One region of the Thermococcus sp. Bubb.Bath genome, then DNA from elsewhere that is predicted to be linked to it. Evidence: riboswitches for the same ligand, from Rfam matches in the RefSeq annotation. Region 1 holds a riboswitch; the other holds the start of a gene.
What was found. Region 1 has a riboswitch for fluoride ahead of E3E29_RS02380 (respiratory chain complex I subunit 1 family protein). Riboswitches for the same ligand answer to the same signal wherever they lie in the genome.
Positions count from the first base shown of each region.

Region 1 (7,236 bases):
TTCTTGTCGAAGTCAGCGTAAAGTGTCTCTCGCCACACCAGCCTTACGCTCTCGCCGTTGTCCTCAAAGCTCACGTGGGGAAGGGAAACCTCTATCATGGTATGGGGGTCTCGATAGCGTTTTAAAAATCCGCCGATGGATAAATAATCCTGATGTTCTGCGTTCTTCCCGGCAGCTTCACAAAACAAAAACAAGTCTTAAACAATTATTTACTTACTTAATAATGTTTTTAGTGATTAATGCACTCTTTCTGCTGGATCAGGGCTACCCCAAAATTTTTAAACCCCTGCCCATGTCTATACCCTGGTGGTGCCTATCGTCCACCGTAACACCGATTTCAAGCCCTGAACTCCAGGCGTTCCGCCCTTTTGGGTTAGTCCTAACTCCAGCACCACCGCGGCTAAGATTTTTAAGCCACCCTTCTGAGGGTATCTCATCTTCAAAAAACCGAAAAGGTGATGCCCATGCTTCCTAAAACCTACAACCCCAACGAGATTGAGCCGAAATGGCAGAAGTTCTGGCTGGACGAACGGATTTATAAATACGAGCTGGACGAAAAGAGGCCGAGCTACGCTATAGACACTCCCCCACCGTTCACGAGCGGAACGCTGCACCTCGGTCACGTGCTCAGCCACACCTGGATCGACATCGTGGCCCGCTACAAGAGGATGACCGGTTACAACGTGCTCTTCCCGCAGGGCTTTGACAACCACGGCCTCCCGACCGAGCTTAAGGTCGAGAAGGAGTTCGGCATAAGCAAGGACCAGCCAGAGAAGTTCCTCCAGAAGTGTATAGAGTGGACCTGGCAGGCCATAGAAGCTATGAGAAATCAGTTCATAAGGATAGGCTACTCCGCCGACTGGGAGCTGGAGTACCACACGATGGACGACTGGTATAAGGCGGCAGTTCAAAAGTCCCTCATCGAGTTCTACAAGAAGGGAATGCTCTACCGCGACGAGCATCCAGTTTACTGGTGCCCGCGCTGCAGGACGAGTTTGGCGAAGGCCGAAGTAGGTTACGTTGAGGAAGATGGCTTCCTCTACTACATCAAGCTCCCGCTCGCCGATGGAAGCGGCCACGTGCCTATAGCCACCACCAGGCCGGAACTCATGCCCGCCTGTGTTGCGGTCTTTGTCCACCCCGAGGACGAGCGCTACAAAGATGTGGTCGGCAAGAAGGTGAAGCTCCCAATATTCGAGAGGGAAGTGCCAGTTATAGCCGACGGGGACGTTGACCCCGAGTTCGGAACCGGTGCCGTTTACAACTGTACCTACGGCGACGAGCAGGACGTCGTCTGGCAGAAGCGCTACAACCTTCCGGTCATCATAGCCATAAACGAAGACGGGACAATGAACGAGAACGCCGGGCCATACAAGGGGCTCAAGACCGAGGAAGCCAGAAAGAAGATCGCCGAAGACCTTGAGAAGATGGGCCTCCTCTACGACAGGAAGAAGATACACCACAGGGTTCTCCGTCACACCGAGAGGAGCTCCTGTATGGCCCCGATTGAGCTCCTGCCCAGGAAACAGTGGTTCATCAAGGTGAAGGACTTCACCGACGAGATAGTTAAAGTGGCTGAGAAAATCAACTGGTATCCGCCAGACATGTTCCTCCGCCTCAAAGACTGGGCGGAGTCAATGGACTGGGACTGGGTTATAAGCAGGCAGAGGGTTTTCGGAACGCCCATCCCGTTCTGGGTCTGCGATAACGGTGAGGTAATCCTGCCGAACGAGGAAGATTTACCGGTCGACCCGCGCTTTGACAGGCCGCCGAGGAAGTGCTCGGACGGAAGTGAGCCGAAGCCGGTAACTGACGTCCTCGACTGCTGGGTGGATTCGAGTATGAGCGCCCTCATGATAAGCCGCTGGTACGACGCGATCAGAGGAGACGAGGAAGGCAAGCGCTGGTTCGAGCACAACTTCCCGACAGCACTCAGGCCCCAGGGAACGGACATCATAAGGACGTGGGCGTTCTACACAATATTCCGGACGTGGGTCCTCACCGGCGAGAAGCCCTGGGATGACATCCTAATCAACGGTATGGTGGCCGGACCAGACGGAAGGAAGATGAGCAAGAGCTACGGCAACGTGGTTGCTCCCGATGAGGTTATACCAAAGTACGGCGCCGACGCTCTCAGGCTCTGGACAGCTTTGGCACCGCCCGGGGAGGACCACCCGTTCAAGTGGGAGACAGTTGATTACAACTACCGCTTCCTTCAGAAGGTCTGGAACATCTACCGCTTCGCCGAGAGACATCTCGAGGGCTTTGATCCTGCTAATGCGCCGGAGGAGCTTGAGCCTCTAGACCGCTGGATACTCAGCAGGCTCCACCGCCTGATTAAGTTCGCAACTGAAGAAATGGAGAAGTACCGCTTCAACCTGCTCACCAGGGAACTGATAAACTTCGTCTGGCACGAGGTTGCGGACGACTACATTGAGATGATCAAGTACAGGCTCTACGGGGACGACGGGGAGAGCAAGCTCAGGGCCAAAGCTGCCCTCTACGAGCTGCTCTACAACGTGATGCTCCTGCTCGCCCCGCTCACGCCGCACATCACAGAGGAGCTCTACCAGGAGATGTTCAAGGAGCACGTCGGTGCCAAGAGCGTCCACCTACTCGAATGGCCAAAGTACGACCAGGGCAGGATAGACGAAGAGGCCGAGAAGCTCGGAGAGCTGGCGAGGGAGATAGTCGGCGTCATGAGGCGCTACAAGAACGGCCACGGCCTGTCGCTCAACGCCAAGCTCAAGCACGTTGCCATCTACGCCACAGATTCTTACGAGAAGCTCAAAACCATAGAGAAGGGCATCGCGGGAACCATGAACATCGAGAAGCTCGAGATCATCGGGGGCGAACCTGAGCTTGAGGAGCGCATCACCGAGATAAAGCCGAACTTCAAGACCGTCGGGCCGAAGTATGGAAAGCTCGTGCCGAAGATCACCGCTTACCTCAAGGAGAACGCGGAAGAGGTTGCAAAGGCCCTCAAGGAGGGCGGAAAGGTCGAGTTCGAGGTCGATGGTCAGAAGGTCGAGCTGACGAAGGACGACATCGTGCTCAGAAAAGCCGTCTTCAGCGAGGGAGAAGAGGTCGAGACGGCGGTTGTTGGGGATGCGGTAGTGCTCTTCTTCTGAACTTTTTATTTCATTGTCCCTTAATAGAGGATCCCATTCACCGGAAAGGTTATAAATCGTCTCAAAGAGCTACTTAATAGGAATATGCCCGCTGTCGTCCCTGGGGCATGTTGTCCTGGGGACGGCAGATAATATTGTTGGGGTGGTTTTGTGAATTCAGACTTGTCTTCTGAATGGTGTGCAGTTTTTATTGATGGGGGTTATCTTGCTAAAGTCCTGAAAGATGAGTTTGGTGGGACGCGCATAGACTTTCTAAAGTTGTCTGAAGTCATATGCCCCGGGAAGCGGTTGAGGACATATTACTACAATGCCTCACCGTATCAGAGTAGCCCCCCGACCTCAGAAGAAAAGGAAAGGTACCGAAAAGCAATGCGGTTTTTCCACTCAATCGATCGGTTAGAACGTTTTGAGGTAGTTACAGGAAAGACTGTCAAGAGATATACTGCGGAGGGAAAGGAGTATTTTGCTCAAAAAGGAGTCGATGTTCAGCTTGCAGTTGATCTCGTCCGTCTTAGCTGGGCGGGCCACATAAAAATTGCTGTATTGGTAGCCGGAGATAATGACTTTGTGCCTGCTGTCAAAGCAGCAAAAGATGCAGGTGTGATAGTGAAGCTGTACTATTCACGTAAAAGCTCCTCGGATGAGCTTCTGGGTACGGTTGATGAGGCGGAAGAAATAACGGAGGATCTTATAAATCAATGTGAGTTGCACTAACAGTTGTAGCACAACATCGCGGCCTTCTCTTATAACATTCATCCCGCTAAATTTTTACGTCACTTCGTTCACTTTATGGGGGTGTAGAAATTGGAAGAGGAGATTCTCAGAAAGAGGATTGAAGAGATAGAAAGCCTCCTAAAACGCATGGAGGCGAAATACGAGGAGATGAAACGTGATAACGAGATCCTTAACAGGGCTATTAAGGAGCTGAAAATAGAGAACGAGAAGCTAAAGGGTGGGAACAATGGAAGAGAATGATCTAAGGCAACGACTCCTGGAACTCTCCAAGAGGGAGGCGTCCCTCAACTTCAAGATGTACGAGCTCTACGAGGAGAACATGACGCTGGCGATTAAACTTGCCGGATACATAGCCGAGAACAGGCTCCTCGGCGGGAGCTGGAACGACGAGGAGGCAAAGAGGGTGATGGACAAGTACCTCGTAAAAGAAAAAAGTGAACAGAAAAGTCAATAGCTCCAGAGATAATCATCGATGAACCCTTCCGTTCGCAAAAAGTTTAAAAGGGATTGGCTATACCACCGACGGGTAAAATTCCGGGCGAAGGCGTCCGCCCTAAGTGCCCTCCACGGGCTAATGACGCCTGTTCTCTCCAAGACTGGAGGTGACGCCATTGAACCCGGAAGGAGAGGTACTTATAGGCTTAGTCCAGGTTATAGTGGTATTAGCCCTCTCACCGTTGATGGTGGGCATACTGAAGAAGGCGGAGGCAAGAATCGAGTCGCGGAAGGGAATCAGTATCTTCCAGCCCTACTACGACCTGGCCAAGTTCTTCAGGAAGGAGACGCTCATTTCAGAGGGGGTCGGGCCGTTCTTCGTTGCGGCGCCTTTCATAGCCTTCGGCGCGATGCTCACCTTGCCGTGGGTGCTGCCGATAATCGGCAACTTTCCGAGCTGGCTCGCTCCTACGGTTGACTTTTTCGGAGGAACGTTCATCTTCGGCCTCGCGGCGATGTCATCAATCCTAGCAACGGAAAGGACTGGGAGCTACTACACGGGCATCGGAGCAACGAGGGCCGTCAACTTCGGTGCCTTCGCGGAACCCGTCCTGATAATGGTCTTCTTCGGCGTGGCCATACTTACAGGCACGAACAACCCGTTCCTGATGAACCACAGGGTAACCGCGGAAGGCTGGTACCTCAACCCGACGCACATCCTCATAATGTCGGCCTTCTTCATGCTCCTCCTCTTCGACACCGGAAAGCTCCCCATAGAGTCCCATGGGAGCAACGAGCTCGGCATGCTCGACCAGGGGAAGGGGCTCGAGTACACTGGACCGCTCTACGCCCTCAACAGCTGGGCGGGCTACATGAAGTCCTTCATCCTCATGTCGGTCTTCCTCAACGTCTTCGCGGTTCCCTGGGGGCTCGCCACAAATGCATCCCTCTACGAGATTGCCAAAGGCACTTTCTGGCTCTTCGTGAAGATGCTCGGCCTCATCGGGGCCTTCGTGGTCGTTGAGGAGACCCTCGCGAAGATACGGCTGTTCAGGATAATCGACTACCTGTCGGCGAGCTTCCTGCTTGCCATCATGGGCGTCATAAGCTTCCTCATCGGGGGTGGTGGACTTTGATTAGCGTAACCACCGAAGTAATAAACCTGCTCGGCGTCACGGTGCTCCTCGTGGCGTTCCTCCTCCTAACGGAGTCCTACATGCACTCGCTTGTAAGGCTCGTGGCGTTCCAGTCGCTCCTCATAGGCACTATCCTGGCGATAATCGGCTGGGAAAAGGCCATCCCCGAGATGGTAATCCTGGCTGGCGTGACGATAGCCTTTAGGACGCTCTTAATCCCCTGGATTCTCTGGAAGGACGTGGGAAGGGACTACATCTGGCGCAACAGGGAAATCAGGACGACGCACCACGCAATCGTCGTGGGGCTGATAGTTGCCGTCCTCGCTTACTTCCTCTACGTGCCCGTTTACAGGGTTACCAGGAACTGGAGCGGAGTCATACCCTTCATACTTCTCTTCCTGAGCCTCCTCATCATAGCAGACAGGAGAAACTCACTGGCCCAGATAATCGGCTACGTCAGCGAGGAGAACGCCCTCCTCTACTTCGCGGCTATGCTGACGCCGATGCCCCTTATACTTGAGTTCGGCATACTGCTGGATATAATAGCCTTCGTCCTCCTGGCGGTCATCGTAGGAGCGGAGAAGCGCTACGGTCCGCTGGAACTGGAGGAGCTCACGGGGTGATAACATGGAGGCGGCAATCTACCTCTTAATACTTCCGTTGGCGGCCTCTCTCCTGGCGCTCGCCTCAGAGAGGCTCGCCCGGCTTATAACCCCAGCCTTTACCTTCGCCACCGGGGTCCTGGCAACGGCCATGCTTTGGAAAGGTTACACTATATCAACGCAGAACTTGTACGCGGACTGGTACTCCCTCATCATAGTGAACATAGTGAGCTGGGTGTACTTCTTCGCTTCACTTGCATCGCTTTATTACACGAAGGGCATTGAGAGGCCCTTCTTTGACCTCCGCTACTACTGGAGCTTCCTTTCGCTCTTCGCTTTCACCATGCTCTTCACGGCCCTCGTTTCCAACCTCGGCTGGATGTGGATAGGACTTGAGGGGACGACCGTCGTCAGCGCGCTCCTGATTTTAACGGAGGGCGAGAGGAGGAACGTCGAGGGTGCCTGGAGGTACATGATAGTGGCATCGGCCGGCCTCGGAATAGCCTTTCTCTCCGTGGTTCTGGCTTACTCCACCTCTGGAACCCTCGACTTTAGGGGGCTGAGCTTCACGCCGGAGGACGGTCTCCTGGTGGCCCTTCTGGCCTTAATCGGCTTTGGGACGAAGGTCGGCCTCTTTCCGATGCACAGCTGGCTTCCAGATGCCCATGGGAGCGCTCCGTCACCGGTCAGCGCCATGCTCTCAGGAACGTTACTCCCTACGGCCCTCCTTGTCTACCTCCGCATCTTTAGGGCGGGGAACAGCAGGGTAATAGCCGAGGCCACTATACTCTTCGGCGTCCTGACGCTCATCGTCGCCTCCCTGCTGATGGCGTCTCAGAGGTTCATCAAGCGCCTCCTCGCTTACTCGAGCATGGACATGATGGGGGTAGCCACCACGGGAATCGGGCTTTCCTACTACCACCCCTCCCTACTCAGGCTGGTCTTCGTTTTGCTCGCCGTTCACGCCTTCTCCAAGGGGGCGCTCTTCCTTACCTCGGGGAGCCTTGTGAGAGCATACGGAACCCACGAAATTGGAGGAATAAGGGGAGTCTTCCGCGCCTCCCCCGGTCAGGGGTTGTCGTTGGTCCTCTCGGCGCTGTCGGTCACGGGTTCACCCCCCTTCGCGACCTTCATAGCCGAGCTGGCCATCCTCGGAGTTTCCCTCTCCATCAGCTACTGGTGGGCGTTCTTCGTGGG
Region 1 is NZ_SNUR01000001.1:433,621-440,856, forward strand. It holds gene E3E29_RS02355 (radical SAM protein) at 1-98, opposite strand, end outside; gene E3E29_RS02360 (valine--tRNA ligase) at 465-3,131, shown strand; gene E3E29_RS02365 (NYN domain-containing protein) at 3,282-3,845, shown strand; gene E3E29_RS02370 (hypothetical protein) at 3,936-4,106, shown strand; gene E3E29_RS02375 (hypothetical protein) at 4,093-4,320, shown strand; fluoride riboswitch at 4,395-4,457, shown strand; gene E3E29_RS02380 (respiratory chain complex I subunit 1 family protein) at 4,478-5,437, shown strand; gene E3E29_RS02385 (hydrogenase) at 5,434-6,060, shown strand; gene E3E29_RS02390 (proton-conducting transporter membrane subunit) at 6,065-7,236, shown strand, end outside.

Region 2 (7,236 bases), 280 kb from region 1:
AGCCCCAGAAGAGGAGGCCGTAGATGTAGCCCAGGATTAGGCTGGCTATACTGTTCACCATTAAAGTTCCAACAGGGAATTCACCGTAGACCGGAAGCAGGCCGGAGATATAAAATCTAAAAAGGGCCCCCAATGCACCGCCCAGTGCTATTGCGAGTGCTATCCTGCCGTTCACCCTACCACCATCGGAGCCCGGTTTGTTTTCTTTTTAATCCTTGCCCTCGAATGATAAGTAGTAATGGATGAGCCGCTCAATTTCGGAGAAGTCCCTCTCTGGCTTTCCAAGCATTTTTCTCAAGCGTTTGTTCTCGGCGATCATCCCCGAAAGCTGGATTGCGAGGTTCTGGTTGTCCATCGCGAGGTAGTATGTTGTGAATTTCAATGGCGACCACTTTCCTTCGAGTTCGTAGAGCTCCCGTTCCAGCGCGGATATTTCTTCCTCAAGTTCCTTGAATTCCTCCGCGCTTTCCTCTCTTTTCTCGATGTAACCGTGGAGGAGGATTATCCTGAGAGTTTCATCAACTCTAAACCCATAGCGCTTTGATAGCTCTTCGATTCTCTCGAACGTTTCGTCTGGTATTTTGAACGTTACTTTCCTCCAACTCCCCTTTGACCTGAGGGTTATTTTCATATCCTGTCCCCCAGCTCTTTTCTTAGCTTCCGATTCTCCTCGCTTAGCTCTTTTCTAAAGACCATCAGAAGTTCCTTGTCACGTCTGGCCTTTCTCTCGAACTCGGTCATCTCCTCGTACAGCTTCCTCATTTCCTCTAGCTTCTTCTTCAGTCTGTCCCTGTGCTCCCGCAGGTATTCGAGCTTGAGCTCCTTTAAAGTCCTCTCTAGTCCTTTCAGGTCGTTGAACCTCCTCTCGATTTCGCGCTTATTCCTCTTCACTGCTTCAAGATCCTCCGGCGACAGAGTTATCTCCACGGTAAGAACCCCCTCTTTTTCTCCTGGTGCTCCCGAATGGTTGCCCCAGTTTCAAGGCCTTTCAGGGCTTCTACCGTCAGGGGTAGGGAGGATGCCTCTTCCTTCGTTGGCTCCTTCTCTGCCCTGTAATCGAACTTGTTTATGAAGGAATTTATCCGTTTCTGGAGGCCTTTTAGTTTTTCTATTTGGATTTTCCGGAGTCTGTCCGCGGTTTCTGGGTCTCTCTGGCCGACCTCCCGGAGAAGCATCTCGTAGTGCCTCTTACAGAGGATTGAGCTCGATTTCTCGTACTCTGGGAGCAGCTCTTCAATCCTCTCCGCAAACGCCTCTACCGTGTCCTTCTCCTTCTGCTGAACGAGGTCGCAGAGGAAACACTCTCCCTCGTCCAGGGGCTTTCTCTCCTCCAGGGAGGTGATGTAGCGTGAGAGGATGCTCTCGTAGATTATCGCTACCCCAAGGGGTCCGAGGAGGGGCTCCGAGTACGCTTTTTTGAGCGTCTTCCAGGCGTGGTACGTGCAGAGGCCCAGGCTCTCCTGGAATTTTTTCCTGACCTCCGGGTCGTTCACGTGCTCGTAGAGGATGGTGTCTATCTGCGATTCCTCGTAGGAGCGCAGGATCCTGCACACCGGGCATCCTTCGTTCATGGCTTCCTTCAAATAGATTCCTATTAAGTCCATAGGGATCACTCAGAGGTGCCTCATCATTGATTCAATCACTGCGAGTGCCCTATACGTGTTCTGGAAGTTGGATATTCCCAGCTCAAGGCTCCTCCTGAAACCGCCGTTTGAGTTCTGAAGCTGGCGGATGAACCAGATGTGCCTTTTCGGGCAGGTTGGCCTCTCATCCTGAAGTTCAAGCCCCCTGGTAGCGTAGAAGGTCGGCTCAAGATACGGCGGGAGGCTGTATGGAACTTCCGTGAAGCCGCCCCAGTCGCCGCAGAGCTCGCAGTTCCTGAAGTGGGGGCTCTTGGGTGGACGGTAACCGAGCGTGTGGAGCGTGAAAAGTGCCTGGTACGTCATAGTGGTCGTTGGGTGTTTTACACCGTATCCGGTTCCCATCCTGAACTTCATAACGAAGGCTCGTATTTTCTCCTTCTCTTCTTCACTTATCGGCTGGCCGATGGCCTTGAACGCCTTGACGACCCAGTATGTGGCCTCCAGCGGTGTTGCAGTGCCGAACTCCTCGCTCCCCCCGAGGCCGACTGCGAACTTGCCCTCAAGGGGGTTGTACTTTGTGTAGACTATGTCCACGTGCTCCCTGGCAACGTCATCTGCCCCCAGTATTGCAAGGGCCTCAAGGGCCATCGCTATTGCAACAACGGCTGTCTGTGGCTGAATTGTTCCTTCGAGGAACTCTATTGTCTTCTCCTTCTCAGGAACTTCGAGCCCCAAGAGGTCGTGGATTTTGACGGCGTAGTAGGTGTCGTTAACGTTGGTGTCATCCAAAACACTGACGAAGCAGTATCCACCGTCCTCGTGGCGGCGCTTCTCAACGTAATCGAGAACCCTATCTATATTCACAAAGCGTCCGAACTCTCCAAGCTTCGAGCCCATTCTACCGCCTCCATCAGCTGTAGAACAGGCGTCATCAGCCATTAAGGCGATTTGGCCGGAGCCAGGCGGACGCCATCGCCCTTTTTAGTTGATTGGTCTGCTTTAAAAATATTCCCGTTCAAAAAGTTCCATCGATGCTCAGCCCCATAAGGATTTTAAAATCCCTCAACTATGACATTCCGGTGATAAAATGGTAACTCTCATCCCGTTCGGCGAGAAACCAAACCGCGAGGGTGTCCACTACGCCAGAAAGCTGCTTGAAAAGGAAGGGCTTTTAGGGGAGGACGTTAATATAGTGGATGCTAGGAACCCTGAGACCCTCAGTAGACTGGTCCCCTCTGACTGCTGCTACGTAATCGGGGAACATCTGGCTACATACTCCATAGTCGGAAAGCTCCGGCCCGCGTCCCTCATCAGCGTTGATGCTCACACGGATTTGATGCACGACTACCTCGATCACGGCTCGTGGCTTGCCTACTCACTTGAGGAGCACAGGGTTGAAAGGGCGGCAGTCATTGCCCCCGTCCTCATGATACCCACCACGAAGAGGACGGAGCTCTGGACGAGACGAGTGCGTATTTATCCCGCCCTCCCAAGAACAAGGAAGACCCCTCGCGGATGGAAATCTTATCTCAACCTTGCCAATCACGGCGTTGACGGCGTCGTTGAGGATGCGAGGGAATACCTTGGAGGGGATGTGTACCTGACTGTTGACCTGGACGTTCTCAGGCCGGAGTACAGGATTGCTAGGTTTCAGCACGGTGAATTGACCCTTGATGAACTTTTGGAGCTCCTTGAGAGGGTTACGAAAGCGTTCAACGTGGTGGCCTTCGATGTGGCGGAGGTTTCGGACAGGATAAAGCGCTCCAGACTTGGGAAGGAAGCGCTGATTGAGGTTTTCCGGCTTCTGATGGAGGGATGAACGTGAAAGGGCCCACCGACGAGGAGATAAGGAACGTCATAACGCCCCTAATGCTCTCCGGAGCCAAGATGCTGGACAGGCACTGCCCTGTATGCGGCTCACCCCTCTTCGAAAAGGACGGGAAGGTTTTCTGCCCAGTCTGCGAGTACAGGGCCAAGAATAAGCGCGACTCCATTGCAGATAGGAACGTTGATGTAGAGGCAGCCCTCTGGGCGAAACTGGCGGAGCTGGCATCGGCCCTTCCGAGTGATGTGAATGCCCTTGAGAAACACTTAAGTGCAATGGAGAAGATAATAGAACTGATATTGAAGTATCGGGCATTGGAGGGAGGAGAATGAAGAACGTCAAGGTTTTGGAGGCACTTGAGGATGGGGAGAAGACCATTGAGGAGATAGCTGAAAAGACAGGGATCGACCCCATGGAAGTCAGGAGGTACCTGCTCCGTTTCTCCGAGCAGGGAAAGGTGGAGAGCTTTGAAAAAGAGGACAAAATCTACTGGAAGATAAAGGAGAAGAAGCCAGAGGAAGACGAGTTCAAGTACGTCTGATTTCTTCCCTTTGAATTTTCTATGCTTTTGTTCGTAATGGTCAAAGCTCGCGGGGTTCTAATTGCCGTTAAAGATGTTAAATTGGTTCGAGGAACCAATAAGCGCTTTGAAGCCTTTCGGAAGAATTTTGTAGAACGGAATGGAAAACAGAAGGGACAACAAAAAGAGAAGGTCAGAGCTTCTTGGCCTTCTCCCAGTACTCATTGAACTTGCCCTCAAAGAGGTTCCTGACCCTGAAGTCCCTTATCCATATCTGGGTCTCGTAGTTGAAGTAGCGAGCGGCCATGTCCTCGAGGGCAAAGAATACCTCGTCGTCGCAAATGAGCATCGGAAGCTCGAACTTGTCGAGAACCTTGAGCTCGATCTTGCCCTTCTTGCCGTAGTCGATGAGCTTCGAGGTCTTTATCCTCGGAAGGAGGTTCTCGGCCACTATTATCTTAACGGCGACGCCCCTGTCGGCGGCTGAGATTATCTCCTTCTCCAGGTTAGCTGCTATGTAACCATCGTCGGCGAGGAGTATCTTCTCCTTGACGTCTTCGAACATCTCCCTGGTCTTGAGAGTGGCGTTCCTTATTCCGCGGACGACCCATACCCTCTCGACACCGTACTTCGGAATCTCGGTCTCGATGAGCGGGTTCATGAGCTCAAGGAGCTCTTCCTTGGCCTTCTTCTTGAGTTCAAGCTCTTCCTTGATGCGCTCCTGCCACTCCTCGATGAACTTCTCGAGGATGTTCTCCGGGTGGACGGGCCTGTACTTGTTGACCTTACCGGGCTGGCTAATGGCGAATCCTTTCTTCTCGAGGCTCCTGAGAACGTCGTAGGTTCTCGGCGCCGGAACCTCAGAGACGCTGGCCAGTTCTGCCGGTGTCAGAACTCCGAACCCCACGAGTGCCACGTACGCCCTTGCCTCGTAGAGGTTCAACTCAAAGTGCTCCTGGAGGAGCTCCACCATCCTATCCTTCACCATATTACCACCACCATGTCCTTCTTACTATCTTATCTGCTAAAGGGCATATAAGTTTTTTCCTTCAGACGAAGGGTGTGTCTCCCGACACGTGCACAATAAATTCAATAACTTCTGAACCTCCTACTGGAAGTGCATGTGTATACAACACCCTTACCACCAGCTGAATTTTAAACCTTTCGATGGATGTTAAAACCGCCCGTCCATATCCACAAATACCTATGTAAGGTGGTGATAGGAGTAACTGGGAGTTGCTCAATACGCGGGCATATCCGCTAACGTCGCTTCCCTGCGAAATCGAAGGTAAACAAGCATGTAGAAATGGGGTCAGGAGGGGCCGCCGAACTCCTTCTTGAGCTCGGCGTAGAGTTCCCTCAGAACCTCCGTGTAGTCCAGTTTCCCGTTCTCTATGAGGTCCATCTTCTCCTCAAGCTCTCTTGTCTTTTCTTCACTCACCATATCACGGTATTTGCTCATCAGGTAGTGGTAGACCCTTATACCCTTCTCCGTCGGGAACAGCTTCTTTCTTCCCCTGCTCTCCATGACGTAGAAGCGCTGCAGGAGGGTCTGAACTATCTTGGAGTAGGTTGACGGTCTTCCTATCTTCCTCTCCTTCATCAGAGAGATTATGTCGCCCTGGGTGTAGAGGGAAACCTTCGGCGCCTTCCACTTCTTAGTATCGACAACCCTGAGTTTTGCCCCCTCTTCAAGGCGCGGGAGCTGCCTCATGGGTGGGGAGCGCAGCCTCGTCCATCCATCCTTGAGGATTTCCACGTAACCCTCTATCTCCGTGGACGCGACGATCGCATCTATCACTGCCCTCTCGTAGAGCACCTCCGCAGGTGGCATCTGACTCGTCATGAACCTGCGGAATATCATGTCGTACAGACGGTAGTGGTTCCTGGTCAAGTTCTTGGAGAGCTGGATTACTCCATCCCTGACCAGCTGCATGAGCCTTCCAGTATCTATCGGCCTTGTCGGCCTTATGGCCTCGTGGGCGCCTTCCTCTCCCCAGGGGCGGGGTTTGAAGTACTCCTCCCCAATCTCCTGGGTGATGTACTCCTTGGCGACCTCGATTCCCGTGTTGCTGACGTGAGTCGAATCGGTGCGGTGGTATGAGATCAGGCCCATTTCGAAGAGGTCTTGGGCTAATCTCATCGTTTCCGGTGCCGAAAGCTTCAGGAACGTGGAAGCGTCCCGCAGCATAGTGTCCGTTGTGTACGGCGGGTTCGGCTTGAGCTCCCTTTCCTCAAGGGAGACTTCCTTCACCACAACGTACTCTGGGGGCTCCACTTTTTTGCCGTCCTTCCCTACATCGAGCGTTACCCTGAGGTCGTTCTCAAGCGTCAGGCCGAGGTAGTAGGTCTCGCTGTCCACGAACTCCTGATAGCGCTGGATTATCCACCCCAGAACCGGCGTTTGGACCCTGCCAGCTGAGAAGTTCCTATCCTCAAAAACGCGCTGGAGTTCCTGGCTGAGTTCGAAGCCTATCCAGCGGTCTTCTATCCTTCTCACAATTTGGGCGTCTACCCTGCCCTCGTTTATGTCCCTCGCTTCCCTTATGGCCTTCATTATCGCGGGCCTCGTGACCTCGTGGAACTCTATCCTCTTGATGTTGGGGGTGTACGGTGAGAGGACGTTCCTTATGTCCCAGGCTATCTTTTCACCCTCCGTGTCCGGGTCGGTGGCTATTAGAATCTCGTCGACCTCCTGGGCCAGCTCGCGCATCGCCCTGACGTTGTCTATGGCGTCGCGGACGTTCGTGCTTCCGCAGCGCGGGCAGACACCTTTATTCTCCCAGTCAACAAACTGATGTCCGCAGTCCCTGCACCTCTTTATCGTGCCGTATATCGGGATGAACCTTATTGAACTGTCCTCTTCCTCGACTTTCACACCGTGATAGCCCTCACTGGTCACCAGGTCGAACATGTGTCCGCCGCTCGCCAGAATCGTCAACATCCTGTCTCCAACGCTCACCTCGTACGCCACCAGCTCCCCTATTCTCGTCTTGCTTGGCTGGCCGAAGAAGTTGGCTATCGTCCTTGCCTTGTTCGGACTCTCGACTATCATGAGGGCAGATTTGACGAGGTCTTTGACCTTCGCGCTTATCTTGCCCTCCATGACGAGGCGAACCTTCTCCCTGTCCTCATCTATCCCCCTCAGGAGCTTCTCAAGGTCGAGTTCATCGAATGGAATCATCTTAAACTCTTGGAAGCGCCAGCGCATCTGCCTGACGAGGCCGTTGAAGACCTTCTCGTTGTCCACCATCAGGACGCTGAGGCCCTTTGTTATTCCGCCCGCGAAGAGCCTGCTCGTTCTCCCC
Region 2 is NZ_SNUR01000001.1:715,338-722,573, reverse strand. It holds gene crcB (fluoride efflux transporter CrcB) at 1-175, opposite strand, end outside; gene E3E29_RS04085 (hypothetical protein) at 209-631, opposite strand; gene E3E29_RS04080 (hypothetical protein) at 628-927, opposite strand; gene E3E29_RS04075 (DUF6062 family protein) at 918-1,604, opposite strand; gene E3E29_RS04070 (hypothetical protein) at 1,614-2,480, opposite strand; fluoride riboswitch at 2,499-2,569, opposite strand; gene E3E29_RS04065 (arginase family protein) at 2,671-3,402, shown strand; gene E3E29_RS04060 (Sjogren's syndrome/scleroderma autoantigen 1 family protein) at 3,399-3,740, shown strand; gene E3E29_RS04055 (helix-turn-helix domain-containing protein) at 3,737-3,949, shown strand; gene trmBL2 (HTH-type transcriptional regulator TrmBL2) at 4,122-4,916, opposite strand; gene rgy (reverse gyrase) at 5,241-7,236, opposite strand, start outside.
Region 2: another riboswitch for fluoride. It lies ahead of E3E29_RS04070 (hypothetical protein); the one in region 1 lies ahead of E3E29_RS02380 (respiratory chain complex I subunit 1 family protein).